Regions from separate parts of the Lentzea sp. NPDC055074 genome, predicted to be linked through region 4. Evidence: riboswitches for the same ligand, from Rfam matches in the RefSeq annotation. Region 4 holds a riboswitch; each other region holds the start of a gene.
What was found. A riboswitch is a leader RNA that binds a small molecule or an ion and turns the genes downstream of it on or off. The one in region 4 is predicted to bind cobalamin.

Region 1 (4,196 bases), on a different contig from region 4:
CTGCCGGGTGCGCAGCCCTGCTGGACTCCTCCGCCGAGGCCGCGGTAGTCGACGACGACGGTCACGCCGTCGCATCCCGCGGCCTGCGCCGGCACCGGTGCGAAGGCCGCTACCAGTGCCAGCGCGAGGACCAGCCTTGTCACGGGGTGGCTGCCGGGGCCACGCCCGCGCCGAACGCCCAGCCCTCGACGGTGCCGGGTGCCGGGTCGTAGCCGAGCGCACCGGAGGTGCTGTAGGCCCAGGTGCCGCCGGGGGTGGCGTGCCAGTAGGACCAGTACGCGCTGGTCGTGGGCACCCTGCACGGGTTCGGCAGGCCCTTGATCGTGCAGACGAAGCCGGTCTGGCGCGGCACGAACGTGGTCGCGAAACCCGCGTTGTTCAGCGCTTGGATTCCGGTGGCCGGGTCGATCGAGGTGCAGCCGGTCTGGACGCCGCCACCCAGTGCGGCGAAGTCCACGACGACCTTCACGCCCGCACAGGGCACGGCGGAGGCGGGGGACGTGACGACGAACGAGCTCGCGACGAGGGCGAGAACAGCAAGCACGCGGCGCATCACGCACCAACCTTCCGACGACGGGAGACGAACAGCAGGACGGCACCGGCGAGCACCGCGAACGATCCGAACAGGCTCAGCGGCACGACCTGGTCCGGTCCGGTGACGGCGAGCGGCGGGTCGGCCGGGGCCTCGGGCCCTGCCGGGGCGGGCGCGGTCGGCACGGTCGGTTCGGGAGTCGAGGTGACCGGTGGCGTGGTGGTGCAGTCGATCGCGGGCACGCCGGGAACAGCGGCCGACGCCGTCACCTCCGCGAGGCTCACGCGAGCCAGGCCGAGCATCGCCTGCGTGGTGGCGCGGATCGCCGGGTACGGCTCGAAACCCGCGCTGTCGTAGGCGACCGCACCGCGTTGCGCCTCCGGTCCGGCACAGCCGACCTGCAACGACTTCAGGTACTCCACGGCCTTGTCCGCGGCCGGGACGAGGCCTCCCTCGACGAGCGCGCCGACGGCGAGGCCGGTGCTGTTGGCATTGGCCCCGGCCGTCGCGGACGGGAAACCACCGTCCGCCTTCTGCTGCGCGGCGAGCCACGTCAAAGCCTTGGGCGACGCGGTCTTCTCCCCCACCGCCAGCAGCGCCTGCAGCACCATCGCCGTACCGTCCACATCGGACTTGCACGACGCCTGCTCGAACGCGATCGGGAAACCGCCGTCCGGGCACTGCGTGGAGACCTGGTACGCCACCGCCTTGTCGGACGGCAGTGCGGCACGCTTCAGCACGATGATCGCCAACGCCTGCGTGAACGCGTTGGTCTGGTCGAAGCCGGGACCGGTCGCGTCGAGATAGCGCCCCGACTCCTGCTGCAACGGCGCGAGCCGCTCCAGCAGGTCGACGCCGCCGAACGCGCGCGGGTCGGTGCCGAGCGTCTGCGCGACCAGCGCGAGCTTCACCAGGCCGCCGACGTACGACTCGTCCCCTTCCCCGATCAGGAAGTTCAGCTGCTCGGGCTGGGCGAGCCAGGCCGCGGCCTTGACCGCCGCCGACCTGCCGACACCCGCCGCCGCCAGCGCGTAGACGCCGTCCGCGGTCAGCCCGGCGTCGACGAGGCCGGGACCCTGGAGCAGGTGGTCACCGCCCTCGAACTGGCTGACCAGCCACGTCCCCGCGGACGGGGCGGCCTGCGCCGCCTGTGCCTGCGGTGTCACCACCAGCGCGGTGGCCACCAAGGCCACCAACGCGGATCTCCTGATCACTACGCCTCCCATGCCCGCGGTCCTCGACGGGTCGGTGGAGCTACCGCACGCCACGGGCAGTCGGACTATCACCGTTGCGGGTCAGTGCCGGAGTTCCACCGGCTTCCCCCGCGGCATGCGGATGCTGTTGTCAGTCAACGATCGTGCGGGAGGGATCTAGTTGAGTCAAATGGCTGTGAGCTGGGCCATTCACCGGCAGAATCGGCGGGATGGGGGATTTCACGAAGCAGGTCGAGGATGTCGCGCCGACGATCGAGGCGCTGATCCCGGACGAACCGGCGGCGACGCTGGGCACGCACACCGCGCAGCGCAGGCGCGACCGGCACCGCGGCGGCTCCGCGGCCCAGCAGGCGTTGCGCGAGTTCTCGGCCCTCTCGGCGGAACGGCTGCTCGGCGCGCTGGAGCGGGCGGTCGCCGGTCTCGGCCTGACCGCGCCGGCCGACATGATCTCCGGACTGGTGCCACCGCCGCCGAACGCCACGTTCGGCTTCATGTCGATGAGCGAGCGGAGCGCGATGGCGCTGCCGATGGCGTTCGTCGACGGCGCCCACCCCGGCGCGAGCGACCTGATCCTCGAGCAGGTGCGCGCGCTGCTGCCGGACATCAGCGACGTCAAGGGTGACGAGCACGCCATCGCCGTCAAACGCGGGGCCTCGCACCTCGCCGTCGCCGTCGTGGTGTCGAGGGCGGTCCTGAACACGATCGGCACCCCGGCGGCGACGAACCCGGCGGCGGCCATCGGCATCGCGATCGGCACGTGCGCCGAGATCCTGCCGGGTCTGCCCATGCCGCCCGCGTACGAGCGGGCGATGCAGGAGAAGCGGCGCCGCGAGTTCCAGCCCACGTCCTGGGAGACGGAGGCGATGGTGTCCGGCCACCAGTTCGTGGTGGTGGAGGAACCGAGCCTGACGGAACCGGACTTCTCGGCGACGGGTCTCGTCGCCGCGATCGACACCGGGTTCGCGGTGCGCACGGGCGTCGAGGCCGGCAAGGTGCCCGTGTCCGTCCGCGTCGTGCTGGACGAACCGCGCCTGCCCGACCTGGAGCAGTGGGACGAGGTGTCCGAGATCAGCTATCTCGCGGTGACCGGGGCGGCGCGGTTCGGCCACGGCAGCACCGCTCCGTGGTCCGGTGAGTTCCGGGTCCGCGTCTGCGCGACCGGGCGGGACGAGGGCGAGGAGCGCTACGACCTGACGCTGTGGCCCGCGCCCGCGACGGATCCGGTGGTGCACAGGGCGACCGACCGCGTCGGGCACCTGCTGCGCGGGGAGGAGGCGCCGTCGCCGATCTCCCGTCCCGAGCAGCCGTACCAGTGGCTGGAGGAGGACCTAGGGCCTTCGGCGACGGTCACGGTCGTCACGAACGCCACCATCAGCGACGTGGCCGGCGAGTTCGAGCAGGACGCGGTCGCCGTCGACGTCGGCGGCGGAGTGCTCGTCGTCGAGGTCAACGACTACCAGGGCAGCCGTGCCGCGGTCCTGCAACGCCTGTCCCGCAACGGGAAGGCGGCCAGCTACCACTGGAACGCCAACCGGGTGACGAGGCTGTCGTTCGCCCGCGACGGGCAGCTGACCGACGACGTGGAGACCCGGAAGGCGGTGGAGGGACTCAGCTTCACGGATCTGCGCCACCTCGACGCCAAGGGGATCACGGCGGTGGTGAGGTACACCGGTGCCGTGATCCCCGAGTCGGTCCGGGAACGGATCAGTAGTTCGGCAGGATGAGGCTGTTCACGACCTCGGCGAACTCCTCGGTGGGCGCGCCGCCGTTGGCCTGGTTCTTCAGCGCCATGTCCTGGTTCGCGACGACGTACGGCCGCAGGATCTCCTCGTAGCGCCGGAAAGCGCTCGACGGGTCCTTCGCGAGCTCACCGGCGAGCACGTACGCGCCGACCAGCGCCATGCTGGTGCCCTGCCCGGACAACGGCGAACCGCAGTACCCGGCGTCCCCGAGCAGCACGACGGTGCCGCGCGACCAGGAGTCCATCCTGATCTGGCTCATCGAGTCGAAGTGGAAGTCGGGCGCCTCCCACATGTGCTTCAGCGCGGTCGGCCACACCCAGCCCGCGTCCGCGAACTTCTCGGCGAGCAACCGGCGCTGGGCGTCGACGTCGCGGTGGTCGAAGTCGACTTCGCCGTAGAAACCCATGTACACGCGGCATTCCGCGTTCGACCGGGCGCTCATGACGCCGCCACCGACGACCTCGCCCTGCTGGAACGTCTGCCAGTGGTCGAGGCCGAGGAAGTTCGGCGCGGTGAAGACGGCGAGGTTCATGCCGAGGTGGGAGATGAAGTCCGACTCGGGCCCGAAGACGAGGCGGCGGACGGTGGAGTGCAGGCCGTCCGCGCCGACGACGAAGTCGAAGTCGCGCGGGGCCGCCTTCTCGAACGTGACGCGGGTGCCGTCGATCGAGGTGATGGTGTCGTCGAACAGGTACTCCACGCCGTCCA
Region 2 (4,196 bases), on a different contig from region 4:
TCGCGGAGAACGCGACGTCGCGGGGAAGGTCGGTCATGCCGCACGCGTGGATCATGCGGACGACGACCTGGGCGACATCGGCGGGGAACCCGGTGAGGTCCGACTCCGCGCGGATGGTGGCGAAGGACTGGCGGTAGATCTCCGCCCCGTCCTTGATGTACTGCGTCAACGGATCTCCTCGTAGCCGTCGCCGGTCGCGACGAACTCGATCACTTCGCCCGCGGGCCGGCCGCAGCGGCGGGCGCATCCCGACCAGTGGACCGGACGGCGGTGCGGGGTTCCGAGCCAGGCACGGGCGTCGGCGCGCACGTCGGAGAGCGACTTCGCGCAGCCGGGACGGCCGGTGCAGGCGCTGACGCCGTGCCAGGGGGAGTCCGAGTCGGTGATGAGACCGGACGTGTCGGTGCCGGCGGGCACGACGAGACTGCGCCACGGGGTCAGGCGCAGGGCCACGCCGGGTAGCTGGCCGGCGTCGAGCCGGCCCAGTGGAACCCCTGGGGTCAACGGTGAAGGTGCGACAGGAGTCACAGCGGGGGTGACGCGCGGGCCGTCGGAGGTGCCGAAGTGCGCGGTGATCTTTCGCACACCGTCGTCCACTTCGGACAGGCGCCAGGCCGCTCCGCGCAGCCGCTGGAAGAGGCGGGCGGCGGTCACCACGGCGTCGGCGGGGTCGGTGACGCGGACGCCCGTGTCCGTTCCCGCGAGGAGGAGGGCCCACGTCGCCGCATCGGCTCTGACCAGGCCGAAGTCGCCACCCAGCCCGCTCACCGCGTGCCCCACCGTCAGCAGGAACCGGCCCGGCAGCGACGCCAGCTCCGGGTCCGCGCACAGCACTGCATCGATCTCGTCGACCAGCGCCTGGTCGTTCTCCAGAGGCGCCGCGATGATGTTGCGGATCCGCTCGTGCGAGGCCGACGGCAGCAGGCCCGCCGCAGACAGCCGCGCGCCCAGTTCGACACCGTCCGCGAGGCCCCTGATCTGGAGGTTCGCCCGCGAGGTCAGTTCCACTGAACCGTTCCCGAGCTCCGCGGCCGCGGAGCGCACGACGTCCCACTGAGCAGCGGAAAGAGTGCCGCCAGGCACCCGGATGCGCGCCAGCCCGCCGTCCGCCGCCTGGTGCAGCTCGACGGCGCCGGGGCAGGCGTCCGGGTGACTACGCATAGGTCGGACTGTAACCCGCCGGTTAGGGTGAGCCCGAACGACGAAGCGCAGGAGGAAGCCGGTGTGAATCCGGCGCGGTCCCGCCACTGTGACCAGCGGACAACCGCTGGGAGTCAGGAACTCTGCTTCGCCAGTCACCCGCAACCTGGGGCGCGGACCCCACGAGGGATGGAGCCTGCGTGATCCTTCTGCTGTCGACCTCCGACACCGACCTGCTGTCGGCGCGCGCGAGCGGTGCCGAGTACCGGCTCGGCAACCCCGCGCGACTCACGACCGACGACCTGCCCGCGCTCGTCGAGGGCGTGGACCTGGTCCTCGTGCGCATCCTCGGCGGCCGCCGGATGTGGGAGGAGGGCCTCGACTGGCTGCTGGCCTGTGGGCTGCCCGTGGTGGTGCTCGGCGGTGAGATGCAGCCCGACGCGGCGCTGATGGAGCTGTCGACGGTGGCCGGTGGCGTGTGCGCCGAGGCGCACCTCTACCTCGCGCACGGCGGTCCGGCGAACCTCACCGAGCTGCACAAGTTCCTCTCCGACACCGTGCTGCTGACCGGCCACGGCTTCGAGGCCCCCACCGCCACCCCCACCTGGGGTGTGCTGGAGCGCGAGGCCTCGCAGGCCGAAGGTCCGACGGTCGCGGTGCTCTACTACCGCGCCCACCACGTCGCCGGGAACACCGCGTTCATCCACGCGCTGTGCGATGCGATCGAGGCCAAGGGTGGCAAGGCCCTGCCCGTCTTCTGCTCCTCGCTGCGCACCGCCGAACCCGAGCTGCTCGACACGCTGCGGCAGGCCGACGCGCTCGTCGTGACGGTGCTCGCGGCCGGTGGCACGAACCCCGCGAAGGCGTCCGCCGGTGGCGACGACGACGCGTGGGACGTCGGTGCGCTGGCCGCCCTCGACGTGCCGATCCTGCAGGGGTTGTGCCTCACGTCGAGCCGTGCGACGTGGGACGAGAACGACGACGGACTGTCTCCTTTGGACACCGCGACGCAGGTCGCGATCCCCGAGTTCGACGGCCGGATCATCACGGTCCCGTTCTCCTTCAAGGAGATCGACTCCGACGGTCTCACGATCTACGTCGCCGACCCGGAACGGGCGCTGCGCGTCGCGGGCATCGCCGTGCGGCACGGCCGGTTGCGCCACATCCCGGTCGGCGAGCGCAAGGTCGTCGTCATGCTGTCGGCGTACCCGACCAAGCACTCGCGCATCGGCAACGCGGTCGGGCTCGACACGCCCGCGTCGACCGTCCGGCTGCTGAAGGCCATGCGCGAGCACGGGTACGACATCGGCGACGAGCTGCCGGGCGTCGACGAGCTCGACGGCGACAAGCTGATCCACGCGCTGATCGCCGCCGGCGGCCAGGACGCGGACTGGCTCACGCAGGAGCAGTTCGAGAGCAACCCGATCCGCATCGCCGCGGCCGACTACCGCGAGTTCTACGAGACGCTGCCCGACGACTTCCGCGAGTCGATGCAGGAGCACTGGGGCGAGGCTCCCGGCACGCTCTTCGTCGACCACTCGAAGTCGAAGGACGGCGAGATCGTGCTGGCCGCGCTGAGGTCCGGCAACGTGGCGGTGATCGTGCAGCCGCCGCGCGGGTTCGGCGAGAACCCGATCGCGATCTACCACGACCCGGACCTGCCGCCGTCGCACCACTACCTCGCGGCGTACCGGTGGGTCGAGTCGAACTTCGGCGCGGACGCGGTGGTGCACGTCGGCAAGCACGGCAACCTGGAGTGGTTGCCCGGCAAGACCGTCGGCATGTCGGCGTCCTGCGGCACGGACGCGGCGCTCGGCGACCTGCCGCTGATCTACCCGTTCCTCGTCAACGACCCCGGTGAGGGCACGCAGGCGAAGCGGCGTGCGCACGCCACGCTGGTCGACCACCTCGTGCCGCCGATGGCCCGCGCCGACAGCTACGGCGACATCGCGCGCCTGGAGCAGTTGCTCGACGAGTACGGGAACATCTCCGCGATGGACCCGGCCAAGGTGCCGGCGATCCGCGCGCAGATCTGGACGCTGATCAAGGCCGCGAAGCTCGACCACGACCTGGGGCTCGACGACCGGCCGCACGACGCGGAGTTCGACGAGTTCATCCTGCACGTCGACGGCTGGCTGTGCGAGGTCAAGGACGTCCAGATCCGCGACGGCCTGCACATCCTCGGTGAGGCGCCGATCGGCAGCGTTCGCGTCAACCTCGTGCTCGCCATGTTGCAGGCGCGGCAGATGTGGGGCGGTCAGGTCGCCGCGCTGCCCGGCCTGCGCGAGGCCCTCGGGCTCGTCGGCACGGCCCGCGAAGACGTCGACGCGATCGAGGAAGAGGCTCGCGTGCTCGTCCAGGCGATGGAGGACGCGGGCTGGGACCGTGCCGCCGCAGCGGGTCTGCACGAGTCGGTGGACGTGCAGAAGATCCTGGAGTTCGCGGCCGTCGAGGTCGTGCCCAGGCTCGCGCGCACCACGGACGAGATGACGAACGTCCTGCACGCCCTGGACGGCGGCTACATCCCGGCCGGCCCGTCGGGTTCTCCGTTGCGCGGCCTGGTGAACGTGCTGCCGACCGGACGCAACTTCTACTCGGTCGACCCGAAGGCCATCCCGTCGCGGCTCGCGTGGGAGACCGGCCAGGCGATGGCCGACTCGCTGCTGGAGCGGTACCGCGCCGAGAACGACGGCGAGTGGCCGCCCTCGGTCGGTCTGTCGGTCTGGGGCACGTCCGCGATGCGCACCGCCGGTGACGACATCGCCGAGGTGTTCTCGCTGCTCGGCGTGCGGCCGGTGTGGGACGACCAGTCCCGTCGCGTGACGGGCCTCGAAGTGGTGCCGCTGGAGGAGCTCGGCCGGCCGCGCGTCGACGTGACGATCCGCATCTCGGGCTTCTTCCGGGACGCCTTCCCGCACGTCGTGTCCATGTTGGACGATGCAGTGCAGCTCGTGGCCGCGCTGGACGAGCCCGCGGAGCAGAACTTCGTGCGGGCGCACATGCTTCGCGACCTCGAGGAGCACGGCGACCAGCGCCGCGCCACGTTGCGCGTCTTC
Region 3 (4,196 bases), on a different contig from region 4:
CTCGGGCTCGCCGTGCACCAGCACGTCGAGGCCGATGTCCTCCTGCAGGCCGATCACGCGACCGATCTCGTCGCGCATCCGCTGCCCGTACTCGTCCTCGGTGATCTCGCCGCCGCGGACCGCCGCGCGCGCCCTGCGGAGGTCACCGGTCTGCGGGAACGAGCCGATCGTCGTGGTCGCGAGCGGCGGCAGTCCCAGCCGGGCCTGTTGCGCGGCGGCACGTTCCTCGTAGGGCGCGCGGACGCGGTGTTCCGGCCGCAGCGACTCGACGCGCGCCCGGACGTGGTCGTCACGGTGCGGGCTCGGCACCGGGCGCTTCGCCTCGTCCGTCCACGCGCCGCCGGCCTCGCCGCGCAGGGCGTTGCCCAGCACCACGATCTCGCGGACCTTCTGCCGCGCGAACGCCAACCGCGCCTGCACGTCCGGTTCTAGGTTCTCGGCCTCCAGGTCGTACGGCACGTGCAGCAGCGTCGAGGACGACGAGACGACGACCTCGCGCGCGAACCCCAGCAACGACACGGCTTTCGCCAACGCCGCGTGCAGGTCGGTGCGCCACACGTTGCGGCCGTCGACCAGCCCGGCGACGAGGATCTTGTCGCGCAGCGCGGGGATCGCGACCGGCGTGTCCGGCGCGCTGACGAGGTCGAGGCCGATCGCCTCGACCGGCGACTGGGCGAGGATCGGCAACGCCTCGCCCAGGTCGCCGTAGTAGCCGGTGACGAGCAGCTTCGGCCGGCCGGGCAGGCCACCCAGCGTGCGGTAGGCCCGCTTCAGGGCGTCGAGCTCGGCGGGGCTGCGGTCGGCGGCGAACGCCGGTTCGTCGAGCTGCACCCACCCGACGCCCTCGACCCTCAGCCGGCCGAGCAGCTCGACGTAGACCTCCAGCAGGCCGTCGAGCAGCGTCACCGGGTCGAAGCCCGGCGTGGTGCCCTTGGCCAGCAACAGGAACGTCACCGGGCCGAGCAGCACCGGCCTGGTCGTGACGCCGAGGGCGCGGGCCTCGCGGTACTCGGCGACCGGCCTGTCACCGGAGAGGCGGAACTCGGTGTCCGGGCCCAGCTCCGGCACCAGGTAGTGGTAGTTCGTGTCGAACCACTTCGTCAGCTCCAGGGCCGCGGCGCCGTTCCGGCCGCGTGCCGCCGCGAAGTAGGTGTCCAGTTCGGACAGACCCAGGTCGCGGAACCGTTGCGGGATCACGCCGAACAGCTGGGCGGTGTCGAGCACCTGGTCGTAGAACGAGAACGTGCCGGACGGGATCGAGTCCAGTTCGGACAGTTCGGCCCAGGTCTGAGCCCTGAGCCGTCGCGCGGTCTCCCGCAGGGCGGCTTCGTCGATCGTCTCGGCCCAGTACCGCTCGACCGCGCGCTTCAGTTCGCGCTTCGGTCCGATCCGGGGGTAGCCGAGAACGGTGCTGCCGATGGTCACAGGCTCTCTCCTCGCGAGCGTGCGGAAGCACCGGAGTCCCACGAGCAGCGCAGCACGGAAGCCGCACCCGTCAGCCCGCCCGAGAGGCTCCGGAGCACCGCGCACCGGGTTCGGTGCACGGACCTGCGGCAGGTCTTCGGACTCGTGGGCGCCGTGCACACTCCTACCGGCCGTCGCTTCCCAGGTCTCCCGACCCAGTGCTGTTGACGGCTTTCGTTCCCACTCACCGCTGCGGGGCAGTCCCGGACTCGCACCGGGTTCCCTTTTGCTCCACCCCGGAGGACCGGGGTGAACCGCTGGCGTGATCGAGACTAGCGGGCCGCGCCGAGCATGCCCAGCGCCATGTCGGCGTACTGGATGGTGAGATCGCTCAACCCGGACGAGGAACGGATCCGCCACCGCCGCATCGCGTTCTACCGCCGCCTCGGCGCCGTGCTGCTACCCGTCAACGGCTACCCGCCGCCGCAGGGCAGCGCCGGCTACCCGACGCTGCTGACGGCCGCGGACCACGAGCCCCGGTCCCCGGCCGCCGCCGACGACCTCGAACGGATCGTGGTCGCCGTCCACGGGCACCGGCACGGGATCGCGCCGACCGACCCGTGGTGACCGGGACGTCGCGGCTCAGCGCCGTCTCACCCGCGGGCTGAGCCGACCTTCCAGTAACCGCTGAACATGATCGCCTTTCGGTCCACCCCGCGGTCCTTGACGAGGTGCCGCCGCACCCCGGTCGCGAGCGCCGACTCCCCGCACGCCCAGGCGTACTCCACAGTGGACAGCGCCTTGTCCTGGATCGCCTCGACCACAGCGGATCCGGGCTCGCCGTCCCCGCGGAACACCCACTCCGCGTCGAGGTCGACCCGGTACGACTCGTCCGGCACCTCGGCGAACACGTGCACCGGCCGGGTCTCGGCCTCGAGGATCGCCGCGAGCGCGGGCAACGCCGTCTCATCGGCCGCGAGCAGCACGGCCCCCTCGGCGGGCGGCCGGTAGGCCGAGCCACCGGCGCGGAACCCCGCCTCGTCCCCGGCGCTCGCCCGCCGCGCCCACCGCGTGCCGGGCCCGGCGTCACCGTGCACGACGAAGTCGACGTCGATCTCGGCGACCTCGGGCCGGTGCGCGCGCACCGTGTACCAGCGCAGGTCGGGCCGCGTCTCCTCCGGCATCGCGCGCAACGACGTGCGGACGTTGATGCGGTCGTCGGCCGGCATGACGAGCTCGCGGCCCGTCGCCATCAGCAGCCCGAAGTACTCGTCCGGCCCCGTGACCGCGAACGACTCGAACTCCGGCGCGTGGAAGGTGATCCGGCGCATGTGGTCGCCGAGCTCGCTCACCGCCGTCACGGACATGACGAACTGGTCGAAGACCTCGCGACGGTTCGCGGGCGCCATCATCATCTCGGCGGCCTTGGTGGCGGCCTTGACGGTGAACCGTTCGAAGGCGGAGTAGCGCGACATGCCCGCACCGTACACGTTTGGTTAGGCTTACCTAAATAGTCGGGCGAAATCGAGACCGAGGGCGCACACTGCGGACATGTTCCCCAGGACCGCGCAACAACAATGGTGGTTCGAAGAGCCCGAGAGCAGGAACCGCAGCCAGGCCATCGGACTGCGGCTCGCCATCGCCTACCACCAGCGCGACGCCGAGCGCGTCGAGAGGCTGATGCCGCGCGACCGGGACGAGACCTGGCTGGTGATGGGCGCGCTGGAGAACGGCCTGCTGGCGCTCAACCAGATCTACCCGCCCGGCCCGCCGGACGAGGTGTGGGAGCGGGTCACCCCGATCATCGACGCCGGCGCGCCCAAGGGGGTGGCGGCGCGCACCCGCGCCCTGCTCGCGGCCATGTCCCACGCGATGTACAACGCGACCTTGGGGGAGGTGTACGAGCGCAAGGAGGAGGATCCGTACACGGGGGCGCACCTGTACGCGGCGATCACGGCCATGCGGGCGGCCGAGCACGAGGACGGGGTGCGTCGGATGCAGGAGCGGGCGGACGAGCTGGACCCGCCGCGGTGACGTTCTTCCCGGTTTGACCTGGGGAAACGGGCGTGAGGCGCAGCTAACAACCACCCCGACGTGCATTGTCATACATCGTCGTGCATAATTCTCAACGTGTCCAAGGTGCTCACTTCACTTCCCGCCGGCGAACGCGTCGGCATCGCCTTCTCCGGTGGTCTCGACACCTCCGTCGCGGTCGCGTGGATGCGTGAGAAGGGCGCTGTGCCCTGCACGTACACCGCGGACATCGGCCAGTACGACGAGCCCGAGATCGACACGGTCCCGAGCCGCGCCGGTACCTACGGTGCCGAGATCGCGCGTCTGGTCGACTGCCGCTCCGCGCTCGTCGAGGAAGGTCTCGCGGCGCTCGCCTGCGGCGCGTTCCACATCCGGTCCGGTGGCCGCGCGTACTTCAACACGACTCCGCTCGGGCGGGCCGTCACGGGCACCATGCTCGTGCGCGCCATGCTCGACGACGACGTGCAGATCTGGGGCGACGGCTCCACCTACAAGGGCAACGACATCGAGCGGTTCTACCGCTACGGCCTGCTCGCGAACCCGTCGCTGCGGATCTACAAGCCGTGGCTCGACGCCGCGTTCGTGACGGAGCTCGGCGGCCGCAAGGAGATGTCCGAGTGGCTGCTCGAGCGTGACCTGCCGTACCGGTCGAGCGTCGAGAAGGCGTACTCGACCGACGCGAACATCTGGGGCGCGACGCACGAGGCCAAGTCGCTCGAGCTGCTCAACGAGGGCATCGAGATCGTCGAGCCGATCAT
Region 4 (4,196 bases):
TGGCGCTGGACACGATCGGGCGGGACCTGTTCGACGTGACCGTGTGCGGGGACGAGGTGGACGGGCTGAACAAGCCGCTGCCCGAGCCGTACCTGAAGGCGGCGCGGCTGCTGGGCGTGGACGCCGCCCGGTGCGTGGCGATCGAGGACTCGCCGACCGGTGTCGCCGCCGCGGTGGCCGCCGGGTGCACCGTGCTCGTGGTGCCGTGCGACGTCGAGGTCGAGGCGGGGGAGCGGCGGGTGTTCCGCGACTCGCTCGTCGGCGTGGACGTCGAGGTCCTGAAGGCGCTCTAGGGCCGCACCCGCCGCCAGCGGAGCCTGGCGTCGTCCGCGATGTCCGTGAGCATCGCGAACAGGCTCGGCCAGAGCGAGGGCAGCCGGCTGCCCTCGTCCACGTCCCACTCGCGGACGCACCCGGACTCCGGACCCGGACGTTCGTCGATGAACAGGTAGTCGCCCATGCCGGCCGCGGCAATCGGGACGAACTCCTCGAGGAATGTTCCCGACGTCGTTCCCGCTGGGAATCCTCCGGGGACAACGGGGTTTACCGCGCCGGGATCAGGTTCTCGGCGCCGGCGGGACGCCAGAGACCAGTTGCCCCGGGAGCGGCCGTGATCTGGTCGAAGGTGCGGGATGCGTTGACGCGCAACCCGTTGTGGATGCGTTCCCGCGGTTGGGTGTGCGGGGTGGCCTCGCGGCCACCCCGCACCATCACGCGACTGCGGCCTTCTCGGAGGCCTTGACCCTGCGCGTGGCCGGGTCGACCAGCAGGCCGAACACCACGCCGAGGCCGACGTAGAGCGTGGCGAGCTGGGCGAGCGAGCTGAGGCGGAACTGCCACAGCACGTTCACCGGCATGTCCGCGGGGATCGTGTCCGGCGGCGCGGGGAACGCCAGCAGCACCACCGCGGAGGCCGCGGCCACCGCGAGGAGCACGACCGTCGTCCGCACCGGCTGAGACTGGGCGCGCAGCTGCTCGGCGAGCCAGCTGGCGGCCCACACGATCACCAGGCCGGCCACCACCACACCGAGGTAGAGCGCGGTCCGGTAGTTCACCGTCTCCGGGTCGCCCACGGCGGGCGGGTTGGCCGGGTACTTGAGCCACGGCAGCAGCGCCACGGCACCGAACACCGCGGCACCGAACGTGAAGCTGCGGCTGAACGGCGTGCTGCCGGCGAACCAGCGCTTCGACAGCGCGTAGGCGGTGGCGAACACCAGGCCCACGGCGATGCCGACGATCACCACGCCGAGCATGCCGCCCACGACCTGGGCGCCGCGGCTGACGAGCTCGTCCTCGCCACCGTGCGAATGGCCGGTTTCCTCACCGGCGGGTGCGCGAGCCTCCTCGACCGCGAGCGCGGCGCGGATCGGGATCTCGGTCACCAGGAGCTGCACCAGCGCGGAGGCGACACCGGCGATACCGCCGGCCGCGACTCCGCGCAGCGCAAGGGACTTGTACGTCGTCATCTGCTTGATCGGGGGAATGGGATCAGTGGCAGGGGACGCCGAGGGCGTGACGGCCGTCGTGGAAGAACTCGTGCAGCAACTCGGAACCCGCGCCGAGCGCGAGACCGTTCTCCTGCAGGACCAGGTACGTGACGATCAGGCCGAGCACAGAGACGGCGAAGGCCCATTTGGGCACGCGGACGGCGGACAGGCTTGCTGCGGGGCTCGTCATGACGGGCTCCTCCATACCTCGTGGAAGGTCAACTCTCCTTGCGGCGCCGCAGCCGGTCTCCTGACTCCCGGATCAACGCTGCCCCCGCGTCTTCCCAGTCCCGGCGGGGACCAGTGACGTGCTCGGCGGGGATCGCTTCCCGGTCACAGTGGCGAGGACCGCGCCGGATTCTCACCGGCTTCCCGTCACTGCGGCGGGTGCACCGTAAGTTGAGCGGCACGTTAAGCACAACCGGCCATAAGAGTTGTTGCGTTCCTCACTTCACGAGTGGGCAGTCACCGCACTTCCCACCTGCGGCGACGCGGTAATAGAGACAACACGACCGACGCCGGAACGTGACCTCGCCGGGAAAAGTCAGGAATTCTCCCGCCTGTTCGAACGGCGGTGCGCTCATGAGCCGTTCGCCGCGTTCTTCCGCTTCCTCGGCGGTGAGCATGCGTGCGCGCACAACCATTTTGAGCGCGCCCGCGACGTTCGACATCGCGTTGCCCCAGAGCAGCCCGCGCGCCACCGGGACCTGCGCGTGGACCGCCTCCACCACGGGCGCGAGGGCCTCGGCGGCGGGCGGGCCGAGGCGTGGCTGGTCTATGCGGACGCTCAGGCCGTCCGTGACGTGGTGCCGCCACCACAGGTTCTCCGGCCGCACGTCGATCGGGATGTTCGCGGCCGTGAGAGGGCTGAGCAACCGGGCCGTGTAACTGAGGAAGAACAGGCTGGCGGCGACGCGTGGTTCTTCCGCTTTGTACCGAATCGCGATGGCGTCGATCGTGTTCTTGAGAGCGGGTCCTTCGAGAAGCGCTGTTCCCGGCAGCCAGGACTCGTCCGGACGGCCCACGTCGAGAGCGAAGAACGGGTTGATCCCGCGCACGCGGCGCAGTGCTTCGAGCACCTCGGCGAACTCAGACACAGAAGTTCACGCTACCGGGTGTCCATGCAGGACAGATCACGTCCACGGCCTGGGACAGATGCGACCGCGGTGTGGACGGGGGTCAGCGGGATGGGAGGATGTCGTGCCGTGAAGACCTTCGATTCCCTGTTCGCTGAACTGACCGAACGAGCCGCCACCAAGCCGGAGGGTTCCGGCACCGTCGCTGCGCTCGAGGCCGGGGTCCATGCGCAGGGCAAGAAGGTCCTGGAGGAGGCGGGCGAGGTCTGGATCGCCGCCGAGTACGAGTCCGACGAGAAGCTCTCCGAGGAGATCTCGCAGCTGCTCTACCGCCTCCAGGTGCTCATGCTGGGCCGTGGGCTCACCCTCGAAGACGTCTACAAGTACCTCTGACGGAAGACTTTCACATGCTGCGCGTAGCAGTCCCGAACAAGGGTGCGCTCGCTGAACGCGCCTCCGCCATGCTCACCGAAGCGGGCTACCGGCAGCGGCACGAGCCGCGCGACCTGACCGTGCTCGACAACAACAACGAGGTCGAGTTCTTCTTCCTGCGTCCCAAGGACATCGCGATCTACGTGGCGTCCGGCGACCTGGACCTCGGCATCACCGGCCGTGACCTGGCCGCCGACTCGGGCGCCGACGACAACGGCAACTCCGTCGAGGAGCTGCTGGCACTGGGCTTCGGGGGGTCGACCTTCCGTTACGCGGGGCCTCGCGGCACCGACTGGAAGGTCTCCGACCTCGAAGGCAAGCGCCTCGCGACCGCGTACCCGAGGCTCGTGGGGCGTGACCTCAAGGCCCGTGGCATCACCGCCAAGGTGATCCGTCTCGACGGTGCCGTGGAGATCTCGATCCAGCTCGGCGTGGCCGACCTGATCGCCGACGTGGTGGGCTCCGGCCGCACCCTGCGCCAGCACGACCTGGTGCCGTTCGGCGAGCCGATCTGCGAGTCGGAGGCGGTCCTCATCCACCGCAACGGCTCGGAGGTCACGGCCGCGAAGAAGCAGCTCACCGCCCGCTTGCAGGGCGTCGTGTTCGCGCAGCAGTACCTGATGCTCGACTACGACTGCCCGCGGACGCTCCTCGACGCCGCGATCGCGCTGACTCCGGGCCTGGAGTCGCCGACCGTCGCGCCGCTGGCCAACCCGGACTGGGCGGCCGTGCGGGCGATGGTGTCGCGCAAGGAGGCGAACAAGGTGATGGACGAGCTGGCCGCGATCGGTGCCAAGGCCGTGCTGGCCTCGGACATCAGGTTCTGCCGGCTGTGATCACGGAGCACGCCGTGCTCGACGTCCTGCCGGGCTCCGAGCAGGACTTCGAGTGGGCGTTCGGCGAGGCGCGGGAGCTGATCTCCGCCTCGCCGGGCTTCCGCGGTCTCGAACTGCTGCGGTGCCTGGAGACGCCGGCGCGCTACCTGCTGCTCGTGCGCTGGGACTCCGTCGAAGCGCACACCGTGGGCTTCCGGCAGGGGCCGTCGTACGAGCGGTGGTCGTCGCTGCTGCACCGCTTCTACTCGCCGTTCCCGGTGGTGTCGCACTACGAGAGCGCGCTGAGCACCTCTTCGTCCGTGGTCTGATCGAAGCTCTCGTACCAGCGGCTGACCGAGCCGAACTGCTTCGGCGTGAGGACGGCG

Region 1: another riboswitch for cobalamin. It lies ahead of ACWF7A_RS35635 (prenyltransferase/squalene oxidase repeat-containing protein); the one in region 4 lies ahead of ACWF7A_RS15600 (CbtB domain-containing protein).
Region 2: another riboswitch for cobalamin. It lies ahead of cobN (cobaltochelatase subunit CobN); the one in region 4 lies ahead of ACWF7A_RS15600 (CbtB domain-containing protein).
Region 3: another riboswitch for cobalamin. It lies ahead of metE (5-methyltetrahydropteroyltriglutamate--homocysteine S-methyltransferase); the one in region 4 lies ahead of ACWF7A_RS15600 (CbtB domain-containing protein).

The regions. Positions count from the first base shown of each region.
Region 1 is NZ_JBSGUQ010000021.1:21,061-25,256, forward strand. It holds gene ACWF7A_RS35625 (hypothetical protein) at 1-143, opposite strand, end outside; gene ACWF7A_RS35630 (hypothetical protein) at 140-553, opposite strand; gene ACWF7A_RS35635 (prenyltransferase/squalene oxidase repeat-containing protein) at 553-1,758, opposite strand; adenosylcobalamin-variant (AdoCbl-variant) riboswitch at 1,793-1,864, opposite strand; gene ACWF7A_RS35640 (DUF6461 domain-containing protein) at 1,956-3,470, shown strand; gene ACWF7A_RS35645 (FAD-dependent monooxygenase) at 3,451-4,196, opposite strand, start outside.
Region 2 is NZ_JBSGUQ010000020.1:10,913-15,108, reverse strand. It holds gene ACWF7A_RS34700 (precorrin-8X methylmutase) at 1-169, opposite strand, end outside; gene ACWF7A_RS34695 (hypothetical protein) at 166-1,161, opposite strand; cobalamin riboswitch at 1,170-1,305, shown strand; gene cobN (cobaltochelatase subunit CobN) at 1,341-4,196, shown strand, end outside.
Region 3 is NZ_JBSGUQ010000001.1:782,018-786,213, reverse strand. It holds gene metE (5-methyltetrahydropteroyltriglutamate--homocysteine S-methyltransferase) at 1-1,425, opposite strand, end outside; cobalamin riboswitch at 1,536-1,738, opposite strand; gene ACWF7A_RS03655 (hypothetical protein) at 1,768-2,031, shown strand; gene ACWF7A_RS03650 (siderophore-interacting protein) at 2,058-2,879, opposite strand; gene ACWF7A_RS03645 (hypothetical protein) at 2,956-3,438, shown strand; gene argG (argininosuccinate synthase) at 3,535-4,196, shown strand, end outside.
Region 4 is NZ_JBSGUQ010000005.1:488,780-492,975, forward strand. It holds gene ACWF7A_RS15585 (HAD family hydrolase) at 1-293, shown strand, start outside; gene ACWF7A_RS15590 (hypothetical protein) at 290-460, opposite strand; gene ACWF7A_RS15595 (CbtA family protein) at 711-1,466, opposite strand; gene ACWF7A_RS15600 (CbtB domain-containing protein) at 1,489-1,677, opposite strand; cobalamin riboswitch at 1,711-1,885, opposite strand; gene ACWF7A_RS15605 ((2Fe-2S)-binding protein) at 1,934-2,584, opposite strand; gene ACWF7A_RS15610 (phosphoribosyl-ATP diphosphatase) at 2,693-2,956, shown strand; gene hisG (ATP phosphoribosyltransferase) at 2,971-3,831, shown strand; gene ACWF7A_RS15620 (antibiotic biosynthesis monooxygenase family protein) at 3,828-4,139, shown strand; gene ACWF7A_RS15625 (phosphoribosyltransferase) at 4,100-4,196, opposite strand, start outside.